4 regions of the Microbacterium natoriense genome follow, and region 3 is predicted to be linked to each of the others. Evidence: riboswitches for the same ligand, from Rfam matches in the RefSeq annotation. Region 3 holds a riboswitch; each other region holds the start of a gene.
What was found. Region 3 has a riboswitch for thiamine pyrophosphate ahead of thiC (phosphomethylpyrimidine synthase ThiC). Riboswitches for the same ligand answer to the same signal wherever they lie in the genome.

Region 1 (4,724 bases), 360 kb from region 3:
TCGGTCGTGGCACGGTGGGTGAGGGCAACGACTCCGAGTCGCTCGAGCTGCCGGGCGTGCAGCGCGAACTGGTCGAGACGCTCATCGCCACCGGCACCCCGGTCGTCGTGGTCGCCCTCACCGGCCGCCCTTATGCGATCGGATGGGCGCTCGACGGCGAGCATCGTGCCGCTGCCGTGCTGCAGGCGTTCTTCCCCGGCGAGGAAGGGGGGTCCGCGCTCGCCGGAGTCATCACGGGCCGGGTGAATCCTTCGGGCCGGCTCCCGGTCTCGCTGCCGCGCTCCGCCGGCGCCCAGCCGTACTCCTACCTGCATCCGCGCCTTGGTGGGCCCTCGGACGTCACCGCGACCGATCCCACACCCGTGCGCCCGTTCGGTTTCGGCCTGTCTTACACGACGTTCGTCCACGACCTGCTCGCGGTCGATGAAGAGGTCTCTGCGGGCGATGCCTTCCGCGCGGTCGTGCGCGTGACCAACACCGGCTCCGTGCCGGCTGATCACGTGCTCCAGCTGTACGGGCACGACGTCGTGGCATCCGTCACCCGCCCTGACGCGCAGCTGCTCGCGTTCCACCGTCTCACGCTCGACGCGGGCGAATCCGCCGACGTCGCGTTCAGCGTGCCGACACAGCGTTTCGCGTTCAGCGACCGATCGATGGTGCGCATCGTCGAGCCCGGCGATGTGCAGGTGTGGGTCGGTGCGGATGCCGCGACGGATGTCACTCGCCGCGCGGCCGTGCGGATCACGGGGGCCGCCCATGCGCTGACGCCCGTGGACCCGCGGTCGGTGAGCTCCGAGGTCATCCCGGGATGACCCTGGTCCGCAACCCGATCCTGCCGGGCTGCCATCCCGATCCCTCGATCTGCCGGGTGGACGGCGAGTACTTCGTGGTCACCTCGTCGTTCGAGTACCTGCCAGGGCTCCCCATCCATCGGAGCACCGACCTCGCCCGCTGGGAGTTGATCGGTCACGCCGTCGACAGGCCGGGGATGCTCGACATGGCGGGCATGGCGTCGTCGAGCGGGCTCTACGCGCCCACGCTGCGCCACCATGACGGCCTCTTCTGGGTGATCTGCACGCTCGTCGACCAGAACGATCCGGCACGCGGTGGGAACTTCGTGATCACGGCGACCGACCCCGCAGGTCCCTGGAGCGAGCCGACGTGGCTGGGCGCCGACGGCATCGACCCCTCGCTCTTCTTCGACGACGACGGGAGGGCGTGGGTGCAGGGGACAAGGCTCGCCCGAAGTCCGCAGTGGCACGATCAGACCGAGATCTGGCTGCGCGAGTTCGATCCCGAGGCCAGGGCGCTCACCGGTCCCGAGCATGTGATCTGGCGGGGCGCGCTGATCGGGGCCGTCTGGGCCGAGGGGCCGCACCTGTACAAGGTCGACGGGCGTTATCACCTCGTCGCGGCGGAGGGCGGCACGGAGATGCATCATGCGGTCTCGGTGGCGCGGGCGGATGCCGTGACCGGACCTTACGTCGGGAACCCGGCGAATCCGGTGCTCAGCCACCGCCAGCTCGGTCGCACGGCGGACGTCGTCGCGGTCGGCCACGCCGATCTCGTGCAGGCTGCTGACGACAGCTGGTGGGCCGTGCTTCTCGGCATGCGGCCGTATGGCGGGCTCCATGCGAATCTCGGGCGCGAGACGTTCCTGGTTCCGGTCGAGTGGGAAGACGGCTGGCCGGTCTTCGCGCCGGGAGAGGGGCGCGTACCGGACCAGGTCGAGGTGCCTTTCGCGGGCGAGGGGCGTCAGGAGCGCTCTGCGACGATCGCCCCGGACGACGGACGCTGGACCTCGGTGCGCGCGCTGCCGGGTGAGGTCGCCGATGCGGTGGACGGCGAGTGGCTGCTGCCGATCCGTCCGGAGGGGCCGACGGACCCGCAGCCGTTCGCGTTCCTCGGCGTCAGGCAGCAGCATCCGGATCTCGACTTCACTCTGAGGCTGTCCGGACGGCTGGCCCCCGGCGAGGAGACCGGCTTGCTGATCCGGCAATCCGAGCGCGATCACGTGCGCCTGGCTGTACTCGGCGGGGGAGAAGCGGATGCTGCACGGATCACGGCGACCCTAGTGCGTGCAGGCGAGTCGGCCGAGCAGGGGACGATCACGCTGACGGGTCCTCTGGCCGAGGGCGTCGAGCTGACGTGCCGGGCACGAGGACAGGACTACGAACTGCTCGCAGGCGTCGAAGGATCACAGCCGTTGCGCGTCGCGACGGTCGACGGCACGAGCCTCGACTCCTTCTCGTCCGGAGGATTCCTCGGTCTGTGGCTCGGCGCGTACGCCACGAGCGTCGCAGCGGAGACCGACAGCGTCATCCGTGTCGCGCGCGTCGAGTACCACCCGCGCTGAGCGGGCGTCAGCGCAGCCGCGCGCGCAGCGATGCGGCCGCCCCGGCGGGATCGAGTGCCTCGGTCACCGCCCGCACGACGACGATGCGTGACGAACCGGCCTCGACGACCTCGTCGAGGCGAGGACCTTCGTCGATGCCGCCGATAGCGAACCAGGGCCGGCTCGTCCCGGATGCGGCGACCGCGCGCAGGGGACCCGTGCCGATCGCCGCGCGTCCGGGCTTCGTCGGCGTCTCCCACACCGGGCCGACGCAGAAGTAGTCGAGGGCGGTGTCGGCGTCCGCCTCCGCGGCCTGTGCGATCGAATGCGTCGACCGCCCGATGATCACGTCGTCGCCGAGCAGCCGCCGTGCCTGCGCGGTGGTCAGATCGCCCTGACCGATGTGGAACACGTCGGCGCCGACGAGAGCGGCGACGTCGGCGCGGTCGTTCACCGAGAACAGCTTTCCGTGTCTGCGCGCGACGGCGGCGAGGATCTCGAGCGCCTCGATCTCGGCGCGGGCTTCGAGGTCCTTGTCACGCAGCTGGATGATGTCGACCCCGCCCGCGTAGGCCGCATCGAGGAACTCCTCGAGGTCGCCGGTCGCCGTGCGAGCGGTCGTGCAGACGTACAGCCGTGCTGCGTCGAGCAGGGCGAGGCGCTCCTCGCGGGTCGGGCGGGGTGCGTCGACGAGGGGGAGAAGCGCGGTCATAGCCCTAGAGTAGAGGGGTCCGCGGGAGCCCACAGGGGCTGAGAGGGCCACGTGCCGACCGCTGAACCTGAAACGGATAATGCCGTCGTAGGAAAGGGCACGCATGCGCATCGCTGTGATCGGCGCCGGGATCATCGGTCTGGCGACCGCCGAGGAACTGGTCGTGCGGGGCCACGAGGTGACGGTCTTCGACCCTGAACCTGCCCGCGGCGCGAGCCTCGCCGCCGCCGGGATGCTCGCTCATGCCGCCGAGATGGCATGGGGGCAGGACGCGCTGACTCCGCTCATGCAGGCATCGGCCGAGAAGTACCCGTCTTTCGTCGAGCGTCTGTCGGCGACGAGCGGGCGATCGCTCGGGCACCGCACGGACGGGACGCTCTCGGTCGGCGTGGATGGCGCGGACCGTGAGGCGCTCGGCGCCGCGGCCGAGCTTCAGCGCACGCAGGGGCACCGGGCTGAACGGCTGACGGGCACGGCCGCTCGCGACCTCGAACCGGCGCTCGGCCCCGCCGTCACCTCTGCCGTGTTCACTCCGGACGACCATCAGATCGATCCGCGGCAGCTCGCAGCGGCGCTCCTCGACCTCCTCGGCGACCGCGTCCGCAGAGAGGCCGTGACCGCGGTGACCCGGACGCTCGAGGGAGCCAGCGGTCTGCTGTCGGCATCCGGCGAGCATCACCGCGCGGACGTCGTCATCGTGGCCGCCGGCCTCGGGGCGGCCCTGATCGGCGGCATCCCCGCGCTCCCGCTCCGGCCCGTGTGGGGCGACGTCCTCCGCCTGCGCGTCCCGCCGGCGCTGCGTCCGCTGATCACGCGCACCGTCCGTGCGCAGGTGCGGAGGCGTGCTGTGTACCTCGTCCCGCGGGACGACGGCACGATCGTGCTCGGAGCCTCCGTGCGGGAGGGCGGCGTCGAGGGAGTGCACGCGGGGTCCGTGCTCGCCCTGCTTCGCGACGCCGACACGGTCGTCCCCGGCGTGAGCGAGTGCGAGATCGTCGAGATGCTCGCACGTCCTCGCCCGGGGAGCCCCGATGCCGTGCCGCTTCTCGGCGTCGTCGAGGAAGGCGTGCTCGTCGCCACGGGGTTCGACCGGCACGGAGTGCTGCTCGCTCCTCTGGCGGCGGCGGTCGCATCGGATCTGGCCGAGGGGCGCCCGATCGACGAGAACCTCCGGTCCGCCATGAACCCGTGGCGCTTCACGGCCGCCACGGCGGGCGGACCGCGAGAGGCCGCCGCCTGGACACCTCCCGCTGTCGTCGACCTCGTCGGCGCCCGACCGAAAGGCTCATGATGACGACTCTGCAGACCGTTCGCCTGAACGGCGCCGACCGCGAGGTGGCCGCGGGCTCCACACTGCGCGATCTCGTCTCGGACCTCACCGGACACGTGCTGCGAGACGACGGCTCTCGCGTCGACGGCGGCCGACTGGGTGTCGCCGCAGCTCTCGGCGGTGCCGTGGTCCCGCGCAGCCGGTGGGCCGTCTGCACGGTCGCCGACGGCGACGAGGTCGAGATCGTCACGGCCGTCCAAGGCGGCTGAGCCGCCCGCACACGAATCGGAGCACATCATGAGCCTCACCGCACAGGCCGCCGTCGTCGACCCGTTCATCGTCGCAGGGGAGCAGTTCTCCTCGCGACTGATCATGGGAACCGGCGGTGCCACGAGCCTCTCGCTGCT
Region 2 (4,724 bases), 1.8 Mb from region 3:
GCGCAACCAGGCCCGCGATCCCGCGACGGCGTCGTCAGGAGCCTCACCCCTCGCGAGGCGGGTCGCGAGCGCGGATGACAGCGAGCAGCCGGTTCCGTGCGTGTTGCGGGTCTCGATGCGCGCGTCCGTGAACTCGATGGTCGTGCCGGCGCCGATGAGAGCATCCGGTGCCTCCGCACCGTCGAGGTGCCCGCCCTTCACCAGCACCCGCGCTCCGATCGCGGTTGACAGCACCGCGCCCGCAGCGAGCGCGTCGTCCCAGCCGTCGATGTCGCGCCCCACGAGCACGCCGAGTTCGCCGAGGTTCGGGGTGATGACGTCGGCGCGGGCGAGCAGTGCGCCGAGGGCGTGTTCGGCCTCGGCATCCAGCAACCGGTCCCCGCTGGTCGCGACCATCACCGGGTCCACGACGACGATGGGCGGACGGGCCGCGTCGAGCCACTCGACGACAGTTCGGATGACCTCTGCGTTCGCGAGCATCCCGATCTTCACCGCGTCGATCACGATGTCGTCGGAGATCGCGTGGAGCTGCTCCCGGAGGAAGTCGATCGGCGGCACATGCACGGCGCGGACGCCTTGCGTGTTCTGCGCGGTGAGGGCCGTGATCACAGCCATGCCGTATCCCCCGGAGGCTGCGATCGACTTGAGATCGGCCTGCACGCCGGCGCCGCCTGACGGGTCGCTGCCGGCGATGCTCAGCACGCGAGGGACTCCGGCCGCCCGCCACCGCTGCACGAACGCTGCTGCCGTCTCGGCGGGGTCTTCTGCGGCACACAATGCGGACACGACGGCGAGGCCTGCCGCACCGGCGTCCCGCAACGCCTCGGTGTCGTCGATGCCGACACCTCCGATCGCGACGCAGGGCAGCGGACTCGCGGCGGCGAACGCACGGAAGCCGTCGACGCCGAGAGCCGGAGGATGATCGGGCTTGGTCTTCGTCGGGCGGATGACTCCCACCCCCAGGTAGTCCACGGTTCCGGCGGGGAGGGCGAGTGCGGCGTCGAGATGAGCCCGGTTGTTCGCGGTGAGACCGATCAGCGCATCGGGGCCGAGTTCCGATCGGGCACGGAGCACCGACGCGTCGCCCTGCCCGAGGTGGACGCCGTCGACCCTGGCGCCTGCTTCCCGGGCGGCGATCGCCGCGTCGAGCCGGTCGTTGACGAGCAGCAGCGATCGCCCGCCGATCGCCCGCGACAGTTCGATCAGCTGCGCCGTGATCTCGGCATCTGTCGCTTGCTTGTCGCGCAGCTGGACGACGCGCACTCCCCCGTCGACCGCGTGACGGACCGTGTCGACGACGCCGCGCTCTCCGCACAACGCCGGATCGGTGACGAGGTACAGCGACAGGTCGGCGATCACAGCGCAGCCGTCTCGACGCGAGCCGCGGACTCGATGTCGGCGGGTTGCACGGCGGCGAGCGCATCGAGAAACGCGACGGCGAAGCTGCCGGGCCCCGTGGATGCGCTGGCGGCGCGTTCAGCAGCGACCGTGTAGACGAGGCTCGCCGAGGCCACTGCGAGCAGCGGCGGGGTGGCTCTGGCGCGTGCGGCTCCGAGGAAGGCAGCCATCACTGCGCCGAGGGCGCATCCGCCGCCGGTCACCCTGGTGAGCAGTTCGTGCCCGTTGGCGAGCCGGAGCACGCGCTCGCCGTCCGTGATGAGATCGACCGGTCCGGAGACCGCCACGACGCTGCCGAATCTCGAGGCGAGCGCGCGGGCCGCATCGATCGCGGCGTCTGCGCTGTCCGTCGCATCGACACCGCGCCCTCCTGCGCTGAGTCCGGCGAGTGCGAGGATCTCCGAGGCATTGCCACGGATCGCGGTCGGGCGTTGCTCGGCGAGACGGTGCGCGAGCGCGGTGCGCACCGGCAGCGCACCGATCGCGACCGGATCGAGGACCCAGGGAGTTCCGGATGCCGTGGCTCCCTCGACCGCCTCGAAGCTCGCCTCCCGCTGCTCGGGGGTCGGCGTGCCGAGGTTCACGAGAAGTCCCGAGGCGATGCCCGCGAACAGGCCGGACTCGCCGACGATGTCCACCATGGCGGGCGCCGCCCCGATCGCGAGCAGCACGTTCGCCGTGAAGCCCGTGACGACCGAGTTCGTGATGCAGTGCGTCAACGGCGGGTCGGCACGCAGCACCTCCAGCAGGGAGGCAGCCTCTGTGACGAGGTCGGCGGCGGATGCAGGACGCAGAAGATCGCTCATGCGACATTCCCTTCGCTAGTGCTAACTAGATCAGGTTCGACGGGTCTGTTCTCAGCCGCGGATGCGGCACCCCGTGTCACTGCTGGCAGTCTAGCGAAGCGGCAGTCGGCGCAGTTCGGCGAGGAGCTCCCGCTCCTCGGATCCTGTGAGCCCGGCACGCCGCTCGCGCTCCACGCCGCGCACGCGCTCGTCCTGAACGACCTCTGCCACCGTGTCCTCCAGCCGGCGCAGGAAACCGCCGTTCGCCAGGTAGGCGGCGTTCGACCGCGCCATGAATCCCGTCATCTCGGCGGGCAGCCACAGCGGCAGCGAACGCTCGCCCGCCCAATACTCGACGCCGTGCTCGACGAGCCACTCCTCCTCGGCCGACACTGTGCCGCCGGTGTGTCCGGTCGCTGTGCGGAACAGCGCGAGCACGTCGCCGAGCGGATGCTGCGCACCGACCGCGTTGATCGCACCGGTGGCGGTGGCCGTCGCGATGAACGCCGCGACGTCGTCGACGTCGATCACCTGCGCCGTGCGCCCCTCCGTCGGCGGCAGCAGCACATCCGCCGATCCCGCTCTCAGCACCGCCGCAGCCCAATAGCCGAAACGATCGCTGGGGTCGCCCGATCCGACGATGAGCCCAGGCCGGACGATCAGCGCACGACCGTCGAGGGTGCGCACCGCGTCTTCGGCGGCGACCTTCTGCGGGCCGTATTCGTACTCGTCTCCCGGCTTCGCGGCAACGTGCAGACGTGCGGATTCGTCGGCGCCCACCGTGACGTCATCGGCGTACGCCGACACCGACGACACGTACGTCCAGCGTGCAGCACGATCGCCGAGCGCGACCACGGCGGCGATGACGTGATCGGCCCGCGAGGAGATGTCGATCACGTGGTCCCACTCCCGCGCAGACAGCGCCTCGTACACGCGAGGGTCGTCGCGATCTCCGCGCACGAGCTCGGCGCTGCCAGGCGCCGCCCGGCTGCCCCGTGCGAGGCAGGTGACGTCGACGCCATCATCCTGCAGGCGTTGTGAGATGCGGCCGGAAAGCCAGCCGGTTCCGCCGAGGATCAGAGCGTTCGTCATCCGTCCATGTCACCAGCATCCGCCGCCCGAGGGAAGGTGATCCGCCGAGAGCAGAGTTCGAGGATCAGGCGCCGCGCAGTTCGTCCAGACCGCGCAGAGCGGGAATCGTCCACGACGGATCGGGCCGCCAATCGATCCACTCCGCATCGAACGGCCATTCGCCCGAGCGGAACGACTCGATCGCCGCTCCGGCGTGACGTTCGATCTGCGCCGCTTGCTCGCGGGTCAGCCTCCCCTGGCTGATCGCGGCGACGACCTCGTCCTCATCCTTGAGATGGACTGTGCGGTCCGCCGCGATCCAGACGTCGAGGATGTGATCCGAGGAGTACGTGTCACGGTCGGTGCGCAGATGCGCGTTCTCGAGGTTCACGTACCACCCGTCGAAACGCCAGTCGCCGTCGTCTGCAGGCTTCCAGAACAGGCACACGGACCAGGCGGCTCCGACCGGAGCGATGCGCAGACTGCCTCCGCCCCACCACTCCTCGACGATCCTCGTACGATGATCCAGCCACCGCCGTTCGAGCGGAATCGAGCGGACCCGGTCGCCGGTCGCAGAGCCCTGCGCCTCCTGCAGCGTCCCAGGCGCGAGCCAGGCGACGAGACCGCGTTCGTCATCACGAACCACACGCATGGGTGAGATCGTCGACGGGTCGCCGGGCTGCCAGCCCGGCGCGCGGTAGTGCCAGTCGATCTGATCGCCAGGCGCGAGGAACGGACCTTCGCCAAGCGGACGGGCGCCCTCCGGGACGGCCGCCGGGGTGCTGTGCGGGAGGATGCTCATCCTGCCACGCTACCCCGGCGCCGTACCCGAATCCTGGTCAGTCGCGCAGCGCGGCGCCGAAACGCTCTGCCGCCACGGCCACACCGGCGAGCTTCGCCTCGGTCGCCTCGGCTGCGGTCAGCGTGCGGTCGTCGGCGCGGAAGCGCAATGCGAAGGTGAGGCTCTTCGAACCCGCCGGCACACCCTCGCCGCGATAGTCGTCGACCAGACGCAGCGATTCCAGAAGCGGACCCGCGCCCTCGACGAGCGCCGCACGCAGCTCGGCTGCGGGCAGATCGGCCGCTACGGTGAGCGACACGTCCTGCGTCGCGGCCGGGAAGCCCGACAGGGAGGCTGCGACGACCGACTCGCCCGCGAGCGACAGAACGCCGTCGAGGTCGAGCTCGAGGACGGTTGCGCGTCCCGGCAGATCCGCGTCGGCGGCTACGTCGGGGTGCAGTTCTCCCACGTAGCCGACCGTGGACTCACCGACCCGCAGCACACCCGTGCGTCCCGGGTGGAGAGCCGCGCGCTGGCTCTGCTCGACGTCGATCTCTACGCCTGCGGCAGCGGCGATCACGCCTATGGCGTCGAGCGCTTCGGCCAGGCCGGCCGGCTCGGCCGGGCGTCCCGGCTGGCGCGCGGACACGTTTCCGGTGAGAAGAGCCGCGATGTGGCGGTGCTGCGGC
Region 3 (4,724 bases):
GCCAGTTCGGTGAAAGCGCTGTTCGCGCGGACCGCGTCGTCGCGCGGGCGGGTGTGCACGGTCGGACGGATGCCGCCCATGATGACCTCTTCTCCGGCGTCGCCCTACGCGAGGACGGCACCTCCTTCTTCGACCCAGTCGTCGATGCGCGCGTCGTCGTCAGGGAGACCCGATGCGCGGCGGGGGATGAACGCCACCGATTCGGCGAGAGCGGCCACAGCGGCCGCCCGGTGCTGCTCCCGATCGGAGGCGTCCTGGAAGAGATGGGCCACGATCGCGCGCTCCTCCAGGAGGGTGGCGCTGATCTCGGCGAGTCTTTCCGCGATGACGGCGGCGAGGCCGTCACGAAGCTCCTCGAGGTTTGTGTTCGCGATCTCGAGCCTGCGATCCGCGACGTGCAGCTCGACCGTCGGGAACCCGTTCGCGGACAGGTGGGCGCGCATTTCGCTGCCCTGGATCGCGGCGACCTCGTCGCGATCGGTCTTGCGCGTGAACACCGCTTCCACGGTGTAACGGTCCGGTGCGTCGTCGGTCATCAATGTCGCCGGAAGCGAGCCGATGAGGACGGATTCCAGACCCAGCAGTTCGGGGCTCAGCCCCGCGATCTTCAATTGTGCGTTCATGTGCTGACGTTACGCCGCCAAGCTGGGTGTGCTCACAGCCGCGCTCGTCACTCGACCCCGAGAGATCCGAGGATGACCTCGATCGTGGCCTCCGCCGCGTCCTGCCACGGGACGCCGTCGAGCAGGTCTGCCGTGGCGAGGGCTGCGACACCGTGCACGGATGCGAAGATCACGAGCGCGCGCCGCTCCGCGTCTCCTTCGGGAATCTCACCCGCCGCCTGAGCTGCGGCGACGAACGCTACGACCATCGACATGCTGGCCCTGCTCCGTTCGCGCAGCTCGCCCGAAGCATCGAATTGATGCTTCGCCTTGTACATCACCTCGAGGATCGCCGGGTGCGCGACCGCGAAGCCGATGTACGCGAGACCCGCGGCGCGCAGCCGCTCGCCGAACGGGGCAGCCTGCTCCACGGCCGCAGCCAGCGCCTCGTTCATTCGTGTGAATCCGGCCACCGCGACCGCGTCGAGGAGGGCGGTGCGGTCGCTGAAATGGCGTGCGGATGCGCCGTGACTCACGCCCACGTCGCGTGCGAGCTGACGCAGCGACAGCGCGTCGACGCCCCCGGCGTCGATCGACTCCCAGGCGCGGTCGAGGAGCGCCTCTCGAAGGTTGCCGTGATGGTACGAGCGTTCGGTCACACTTGAACCCTATCGATCTAAGTAGACATTGACAACAATGCTGTCAGTGTCTACATTTGCGATCATGACCATTCACCACACCGGAACCACCGCCCTCGTCACCGGCGCCAGCTCGGGCCTCGGCGCCGAGTTCGCCACCCAGCTCGCCCGCCGCGGCGCCGACCTCGTGCTCGTGGCCCGGCGCGAAGACCGCTTGAAGGATCTCGCCGCCCGCCTGGAGCGGGAGCACGGGGTGCGGGCGACCGTGATCGCCCTCGATCTCGCCGACGCCGGCGCCCCGGCACGTCTTCGCGCCGCGCTCGACGAGCGAGGCATCCGCATCCAGACGCTGATCAACAACGCCGGCTTCGGAGCGAAGGGGGACTTCGTCGAGGCGGACGCTGCGCGTATGGCCGAGATGGTGCAGGTCAACGTGGCCTCGCTCGTCGGGATCACGCGCGAGTTCCTCCCCGAGCTGACTCGCGACGGCCGGGGCGCCCTCGTCAACGTGGCGAGCGTCGCGGCCTATCAGCCGTGCCCCGGCATGGCGGTGTACGGCGCATCCAAGGCCTTCGTGCTGAGCTTCACCGAGTCGATCGCGCATGAGACACGCTCGTCCGGTCTGCGCGTGCTCGCCCTGAGCCCCGGAGCGACCCGCACGGAGTTCTTCGATGTCGTCGGCACAGAGGCCGCAGCGGTGGGCCGCTTCCAGTCCGCGACCGACGTGGTCGCGCAGGCGATGGCAGCGCTCGATCGTCGGCGCACACCCGCGAGCATCGTGTCGGGTGCCGCGAACGCCGTGACGAGCAAGCTCGTCGGCCTCATGCCGCGTCGCATGACTCTCGCGATCAGCGGCCGGTTGCTGGCCGAGTCGGCGTGATGACGCGCTCCGAGGCCGTGCTACTCTCGTCCCGACCACACGGGTGCCCGAGCACGGGCTGAGATCTGGCTGATGCTGCCTGCGACCGTCGAACCTGTCCGGGTAATGCCGGCGTAGGAAGTAGGAGTCCTGTGAGCACGCTCTCCCGCGTGCGCGAACTCGCGCACCATCACGACGAAGAACACGGCATCTTCGTGCCCGTCACCCGCATCCCGCTGTCTGATTCACCGGGCGGAACCACCAACCCTCCAGTGGACGTGTACCGCACCGAGGGGCCGGCCTGCGAGCCGGAGGACGGCCTGCCGTCGCTGCGCGAGACGTGGATAGTTGAACGGGGTGACACAGGGCAGTACGAAGGGCGCGCTCGCGATCTGAACGACGACGGACGAGGGGCGGCGCGGCGTGGAGCTGCGTCAGACGAATGGCGCGGCACCCGCCGCCCGCCTCGGCGCAGCCTGAACGGCCGTACGGTCACCCAGATGCACTACGCGCGCCGTGGCCTGATCACGCCCGAGATGCGATTCGTCGCTCTCCGTGAGGGCTGCGACGTCGAGCTCGTGCGCGCGGAACTCGCCGCCGGGCGGGCGATAATCCCCGCGAACATCAATCACCCGGAATCGGAGCCGATGATCATCGGTCGCGCCTTCCTCGTGAAGATCAACGCGAACATCGGCAACTCGGCTGTGACGAGCTCGATCGCCGAGGAGGTCGACAAGCTGCGCTGGGCGACGAAGTGGGGTGCCGACACCGTCATGGACCTGTCCACCGGAGACGACATCCACACCACCCGCGAATGGATTCTGCGCAATTCGCCGGTGCCGATCGGCACAGTGCCGATCTACCAGGCGCTCGAGAAGGTCGACGGCAAGGCGCACGAGCTGAGCTGGGAGATCTTCCGCGACACGATCATCGAGCAGTGCGAGCAGGGCGTCGACTACATGACGATCCATGCCGGGGTGCTGCTGCGCTACGTGCCCTTGACCGCGAACCGGGTGACCGGCATCGTCTCGCGCGGCGGGTCGATCATGGCCGACTGGTGCCTCGCGCATCATCAGGAGAACTTCCTGTATACGCACTTCGATGAGCTGTGCGAGATCTTCGCGCGCTACGACGTCGCGTTCTCGCTCGGAGACGGGCTGCGGCCGGGATCGATCGCCGACGCCAACGACGCGGCGCAGTTCGCCGAGCTCGACACGCTCGCCGAGCTCACGGCGCGAGCGTGGGCGTTCGAGGTCCAGGTGATGGTCGAGGGGCCGGGACACGTGCCCTTCCACCTCGTGCGCGAAAACGTCGAACGTCAGCAGGAACTCTGCCATGGCGCGCCGTTCTACACCCTTGGACCGCTCGTCACAGATGTCGCGCCAGGCTACGACCACATCACGTCGGCGATCGGGGCGACCGAGATCGCTCGCTACGGCACCGCCATGCTCTGCTATGTCACGCCGAAGGAGCATCTGGGACTGCCGAACAAAGACGACGTGAAGACCGGCGTGATCACCTACAAGATCGCGGCCCACGCCGCCGACCTCGCGAAAGGTCACGCGGGCGCACGCGACCGCGACGATGCTCTGTCGAGGGCGCGGTTCGAGTTCCGCTGGCGCGACCAGTTCGCGCTGTCGCTCGATCCCGAGACGGCCGAGGCCTTCCACGACGAGACGCTGCCTGCAGAGCCGGCGAAGACCGCGCACTTCTGCTCGATGTGCGGTCCGAAGTTCTGCTCGATGCGCATCTCACAGGACATCCGCGACCGCTTCGGCGGCGTCGACGAGCAGACGGCGATCGCCGGCATGCAGCAGCAGGCGGACGCGTTCCGGGAAGCGGGCGGAACCGTGTACCTCCCGGCGCCCGCCTTGCGCGAATGACGCGGCGGCGCGCATGCCAGGATGAGCGGATGCCGCAGCATCCGCTCTCCACGCCTCCACCCGTGCTCGGGCCGGTGGTCGACGGGCAGACGCGGTGCGTCCACTACCGCACGGAGCTCGACATCGTCGCGATCCGCTTCGCGTGCTGCGGCGACTACTATCCGTGCCATCTGTGTCACGCCGAGGTCGCCGGACATGACAGCTCCCCCTGGCCGATCGAGGCGAGGAGCGCGCGCGCCGTGCTGTGCGGCGTGTGCGGCGACGAACTGTCCATCGCCGAGTACCTCGAGGTCACCGCCTGCCCGTCGTGCGCGTCGAGCTTCAACCCCGGCTGCGCACTGCATGCGCACCTCTACTTCGAGGTGGAGCCGTCTTCGCGAGAAGGCGCCTTGCCCGTCGTGACGACTGTCTCGGCCGCGAGGTCTCCCACAGCGCCTTCGTCGTCGACGTAGTACACCTCGAGCGTGTGCTCGCCCTCGGGCAGCGCGAGATCGAAGTCGACCGCCTCGTCCGACGCTGTTCCGATCGTCTGATCGTCGACGACGAGTGCGACCTCGGTCTCATCCGCGCCCCACACCGCCACGCTGATGCTCTCGTCGTCTGCTGTGACGTAGACGATGACCGCGGTCGTCCACCAGGAGGACCCTCGGGCGGACATCATGTCGCCGACGTCTTCCGCAGTGACGTCGCCCTTCTTGTCGTGACCGAACGCGTTGCCTTCGTCGCCGCCAGGATCCTCGTC
Region 4 (4,724 bases), 1.4 Mb from region 3:
CGAAGAGGCTCTCACGGGCACGACCCCGGTCGTCGTCACGGGAGACGCCGAGGCTGAAGCGGATGCCGCGCGCGTCGGCGCTGTGGTCGGAGCTGAGAGCCCGGCCGCCGAGATCGCCGCGGCGGAAGCCGTGGTCGAGAACCGGGGTGAGGCTCCCAAGGCCTGACTCGTGCACGCAGATGCCCCGCCCCGGAATCCGGGACGGGGCATCTGCGTACGGCGGGGACCGCAGGCGGGTGGCTCTGCGCGGGTGGCTCTGCGCGGGTGGCTCTGCGCGGGCGGCTATTTGTCGGTCAGCCCGAACAGTTCCAGCGGATGCGTGAGCCGCCACCACGGGCTCGGATCCTGCACGGTTCCCGCGAGCTCCAGTTCGGTCGTCGCCGTGTTCACCGGGCCGGTCGTCGTGAGCGTGCCGACCTCTGCGCCGGCCTTGCGCTTCTCGTCGAGGTCGAACTCCACGGTCGTCGTCGCGATTCCGCCGTTCCACAGCACCACGTCGGCATCCGCGTCCGTCACGATGTCGACCTCGGCACCCCAGAGGGTCTCCACGGAGCCGACGACAGTGCCCTCGGGTACCGTCGGCGCCTGAGTCTGCAGCTCGTTCTCGACCTGCGAGAACAGCGAGCGCGTCGACGCGAGGCGCATGTCGTCGTCCTCCTGCGTGAGCACCGACGCATACAGTCGCAGGGTCGTATCGCCCACTGTGACATCCTTCGCCGTGAGCAGATTCCAGCTCTCATGGAGGGTGCCGGTCTTGACCCCGACGACCCCGGAATCGGCCATCATCCCGTTCGTGTTGCGCACGGTTCCGGCTCCGGGCAGGTCGACCGACGTCGTGCCGACGATCTCGGCGAACACCGGATTCTGCATGGCCTTCTGCGCCACCGCGATCAGGGCTTCGGGCGTCGCCACGTTGCGCTCGTCGAACCCCGACGGAGATTTGATCGTGATGCCGCTGATTCCGCGCTCGCTCAGCCAGGTGGCCGCCGCGTCGGCGAACGCGGCATCCGATCCCCAGATCTCCTTCGCGAGCCGGTCGATGTAGTTGTTGGCCGAGCCGAGCAGTACGCCCTGCAGCATCTGGTACTCGGTGAGCGAGCCGCCGACGGGCACGTCGAGAGCCGACTGGTCGCTGCGCTTGTATGCGAGGTACGACTGGCTGTCGGCCCTGGTGAACGAGAACGAGGGACCCTGCTCTCCGGGAGCCAACGGCATCCGATCGAGCACCATCATGGCCGAGACCACTTTGGAGATGCTCGCGATCGCCGCAGGATCGGTCGAAGACGCCAGTGTGCCGACACCTGCGATCCCGACGGCGGCGCTTCCCTGCGCGGGCCACGTGATCGCGGCGGCCTGAGCCGGTGTCGTCGAGAATTCCACGGCCTGCACCGTGGGGGCGATCTCGTGCAGGGGCCACAGCAGCGTCGTGCCCGTGTAGGCGCCGACGAGCGCGAGCAGAACGCCGACGGGCACGAGCACCCCTGGCCGGACGACGGCCGACCGGAGATGTGCGCCGGTGAAGAGCGAGGCCGCATCGTCACCGTCGGCAGCGGGTGAGGCGTCGGCCACCTGGGCAGGATCGATCCAGGTCAGGGCGGTGGCGTGGTCGTCGCCCTCGGCCCAGCGAGCGTCGGGAGCGACGGAAGCCGAGACCAGTGCATCGAGGTCGTCGAAGGCTTCTGCCGCAGCATCCGTCGTCACGTCATCGCCCACAGGTGCAGTGGCCTCGGCGGAGTCAGGAGCGGTCACCTGCCTACGGTACCGAACTCCGCTCACAGAACACCGGTACGACGGGTAATATCGACAGAACAACCACGGGAGTCCGGCGAGCCGGGCTGAGAGGGAGCGAATCGCGCTTCGACCGTCGAACCTGATCCGGATAATGCCGGCGCAGGGAGGAGTTCAGATGAGTACTTCCACGTCCGCTTCCACGACCGGCACGGCGTCCGGTCTTCGCAACGCCCAGCTGTGGCGCTGGCGCGTCGTCGATATCGTCGTGGCCAGCGTCATCGCCGTCGCCTGCGCCCTGATCTTCGTGCTGTGGAACGTCGGCTACCAGGGCCCCAGTACGCTGCTCGAACCGCTGCTCCCCGGTGTCCAGGCGCTCGTCAACGGGCCCTGGCTGATCGCCGGAGTGCTCGGCGGGCTGATCATCCGCAAGCCGGGGGCTGCGCTGTACACCGAACTGGTCGCCGCGGTCATCTCCGCGCTCGTCGGCAACGTGTGGGGTCCGCTCACGATCGTCTCGGGCCTCGTGCAGGGTCTGGGCGCCGAACTCATCTTCCTGCTGTTCCTCTACGGGGTGTGGAAGCTGCCCGTCGCGATCCTCGCCGGCGCCGCCGCCGGCGTCGCCTGCGGTATCAACGACGTGATCCTCTGGTACGCCGGAGCCGACACCGCGTTCACCGTCATCTACATCGCCTCGAGCACCGTCTCGGGTGCCGTCATCGCCGGCATCGGCGCGTGGCTGATCGCCCGCGGCCTCGCCGCGACCGGTGCGCTGAGCCGTTTCGCCGCCGGTCGCGAGGTCGCCGCACGGGTGTGACCGGCGCGGCGACCCCCGCCGCTCTCGAGGCGCGCGGTTGGGGCTGGCGGTACGCCACGCGGCTGCGCTGGGCGGTGCGAGAGATCGACCTCGCCATATCGCCGGGGGAGCGCGTGCTGCTGCTCGGCGCGTCCGGTTCGGGCAAGTCGACCCTGCTGCAGGGATTCGGCGGCGTGCTGGGCGGAGCCGACGAGGGGGAGACGCACGGCTCGCTTCTCGTCGACGGCCTGCCTGCCGCGCAGGCTCGCGGCAGAGTCGGGATGGTCCTGCAGGACCCCGACACGCAGACCATGCTCGCCCGTGTCGGGGATGACGTGGCCTTCGGCTGCGAGAACCTGGGCGTGCCCCGCCCCGAGATCTGGCATCGGGTGCGGTCGGCGCTGGATGCCGTTCGGCTCGCCGTTCCCCTCGACAGATCCACGGCCGCGCTGTCGGGAGGACAGAAGCAGCGCCTCGCGCTCGCCGGTGTGCTGGCGATGAGGCCGGGCGCGATCCTGCTCGACGAGCCGACCGCCAACCTCGACCCCGTAGGTGTTCAGGACGTGCGGGACGCCGTCGCGGCCGCGCTCGATGTCACCGGCGCCACGCTCGTGGTGATCGAGCACCGCATCGACGTCTGGCTGCCGCTCGTCGACCGGGTGATCGTGCTGGGGGCCGAGCCGGAAGGCACGGTCGTGCTCGCGGACGGTCCGCCCGACGAGGTGCTGGGCGCGCGCGGAGCGGAACTGGCGGCGTCCGGCGTCTGGGTTCCCGAGCATCCGCCCGCCGTGCCGCCGCCGCCCGTCCTCGCCCCCGGTGAACGGCTGATCGAAGCCCGTGGCCTCACCGTGGCGCGCAGCCGAGGAGTGGCCGTGGCGGGACCCCTTGACCTCGACGTGCATGCGGGCGAGGTCATCGGGATCACCGGTCCGAACGGCGCGGGAAAATCGACGCTCGGCCTGACGGTCGCGGGGCTCATCCCCGCCGAGAGCGGTCGGGTCACGGCCACAGCGGCGCTGTCTTCGGGTGAAGGAGCTGACCCGTTCCGGTGGTCGTCGACGTCGCTGCTCACCCGCATCGCGACGGTGCTGCAGACGCCGGAGCACCAGCTACTCGCGAAGACGGTGCGTGAGGAGCTCGCCGTCGGTCCTCGAGCGCTGCGCCTCGACGAGGCCGAGATCGCGCGTCGCACCGACGAACTCCTCGACAGGCTGCGGCTCTCGGCGCTCGCCGAGGCCAACCCGTACACGCTCTCAGGAGGCGAGAAGCGTCGGCTCACGGTCGCTGCGGCCCTGGCGACGCGGCCGCAGATGATCGTGCTCGACGAGCCGACGTTCGGGCAGGATGCGACGACCTGGGCCGAACTCGTCGCGATCATCGCGGCGCTCCGCGACGACGGAGCCGCGATCGTCGCGATCAGTCACGACGAAGCAGTGCTGCAGGCCCTGCACGCCCGTCGGTTCGAGGTGAGCCCGTGATCGATCCCCTCACTGCGCGCATCGAGCGCCGCGGCCCGATCGCGCCGCGATCGGCGCTCGCCAAGCTCGCCGCCGCTCTGCTGATCGCCGTGCCGCTGATCGTGTCGATCGACGTGGTGTCGGCATCCGTCGCGCTCGTCCTCGAGATCCCGCTGCTGCTGCTCGCGGGTCTCGGCGCCCGTGAGTTCTGGACCCGCACCGCGGTGCTGTGGATCGCGGCTCCGCTGAGCGCCGTCACGATCGCTCTGTACGGCTCGACGAGCGGCGCCGTGCACTTCGAATGGCTGCTGATCAGGGTCAGCGACGGGTCGCTCTCGCTTGCGGCGGCGACCGCCGTGCGCGTCCTCGCGATCGGGCTGCCGTCGGTCGTGCTCTTCGTCACAGTCGACCCCACCGATCTGGCCGACGATCTGGCGCAGCGACTGCGGCTGCCGGCTCGCTTCGTGATCGGCGCGCTCGCCGGAATGCGGATGCTGGGCCTGCTCGCCGAGGACTGGAGGGCTCTCGCGCTCGCCCGTCGGGCCCGCGGGGTCGCGGATCAGGGTCGGATCCGCCGCACCCTCGGCATGGCGTTCGCGCTGTTCGTGCTGGCGATCCGACGCGGATCGTCGCTCGCCACGGCCATGGAGGCACGTGGCTTCGGCGGCTCGGGCGCGCGCTCGTGGGCGCGCGAATCGGTGTGGACCTGGCGCGACACCGTGCTTGTCCTCATCGCAGGCGTG

Region 1: linked by a shared signal. The riboswitch ahead of thiO (glycine oxidase ThiO) and the one ahead of thiC (phosphomethylpyrimidine synthase ThiC) in region 3 are both predicted to bind thiamine pyrophosphate.
Region 2: linked by a shared signal. The riboswitch ahead of thiM (hydroxyethylthiazole kinase) and the one ahead of thiC (phosphomethylpyrimidine synthase ThiC) in region 3 are both predicted to bind thiamine pyrophosphate.
Region 4: linked by a shared signal. The riboswitch ahead of QFZ53_RS00065 (ECF transporter S component) and the one ahead of thiC (phosphomethylpyrimidine synthase ThiC) in region 3 are both predicted to bind thiamine pyrophosphate.

Annotation. Positions count from the first base shown of each region.
Region 1 is NZ_JAUSXV010000001.1:1,810,044-1,814,767, forward strand. Features, by position in the region: gene QFZ53_RS08230 (beta-xylosidase/alpha-l-arabinosidase) at 1-812, shown strand, start outside; gene QFZ53_RS08235 (glycoside hydrolase family 43 protein) at 809-2,356, shown strand; gene thiE (thiamine phosphate synthase) at 2,364-3,047, opposite strand; TPP riboswitch at 3,059-3,159, shown strand; gene thiO (glycine oxidase ThiO) at 3,151-4,338, shown strand; gene thiS (sulfur carrier protein ThiS) at 4,338-4,586, shown strand; gene QFZ53_RS08255 (thiazole synthase) at 4,615-4,724, shown strand, end outside.
Region 2 is NZ_JAUSXV010000001.1:3,281,782-3,286,505, forward strand. Features, by position in the region: gene QFZ53_RS15495 (bifunctional hydroxymethylpyrimidine kinase/phosphomethylpyrimidine kinase) at 1-1,359, opposite strand, end outside; gene thiM (hydroxyethylthiazole kinase) at 1,356-2,204, opposite strand; TPP riboswitch at 2,194-2,288, opposite strand; gene QFZ53_RS15505 (NAD-dependent epimerase/dehydratase family protein) at 2,295-3,275, opposite strand; gene QFZ53_RS15510 (DUF402 domain-containing protein) at 3,340-4,056, opposite strand; gene pheT (phenylalanine--tRNA ligase subunit beta) at 4,094-4,724, opposite strand, start outside.
Region 3 is NZ_JAUSXV010000001.1:1,448,364-1,453,087, forward strand. Features, by position in the region: gene QFZ53_RS06625 (fatty acid desaturase family protein) at 1-80, opposite strand, end outside; gene QFZ53_RS06630 (hypothetical protein) at 105-623, opposite strand; gene QFZ53_RS06635 (TetR/AcrR family transcriptional regulator) at 671-1,261, opposite strand; gene QFZ53_RS06640 (SDR family NAD(P)-dependent oxidoreductase) at 1,326-2,120, shown strand; TPP riboswitch at 2,150-2,257, shown strand; gene thiC (phosphomethylpyrimidine synthase ThiC) at 2,252-3,982, shown strand; gene QFZ53_RS06650 (CHY zinc finger protein) at 4,012-4,434, shown strand; gene QFZ53_RS06655 (sigma-70 family RNA polymerase sigma factor) at 4,335-4,724, opposite strand, start outside.
Region 4 is NZ_JAUSXV010000001.1:10,620-15,343, reverse strand. Features, by position in the region: gene QFZ53_RS00075 (ABC transporter ATP-binding protein) at 1-166, shown strand, start outside; gene QFZ53_RS00070 (D-alanyl-D-alanine carboxypeptidase) at 283-1,749, opposite strand; TPP riboswitch at 1,805-1,916, shown strand; gene QFZ53_RS00065 (ECF transporter S component) at 1,907-2,545, shown strand; gene QFZ53_RS00060 (ABC transporter ATP-binding protein) at 2,542-4,002, shown strand; gene QFZ53_RS00055 (energy-coupling factor transporter transmembrane component T family protein) at 3,999-4,724, shown strand, end outside.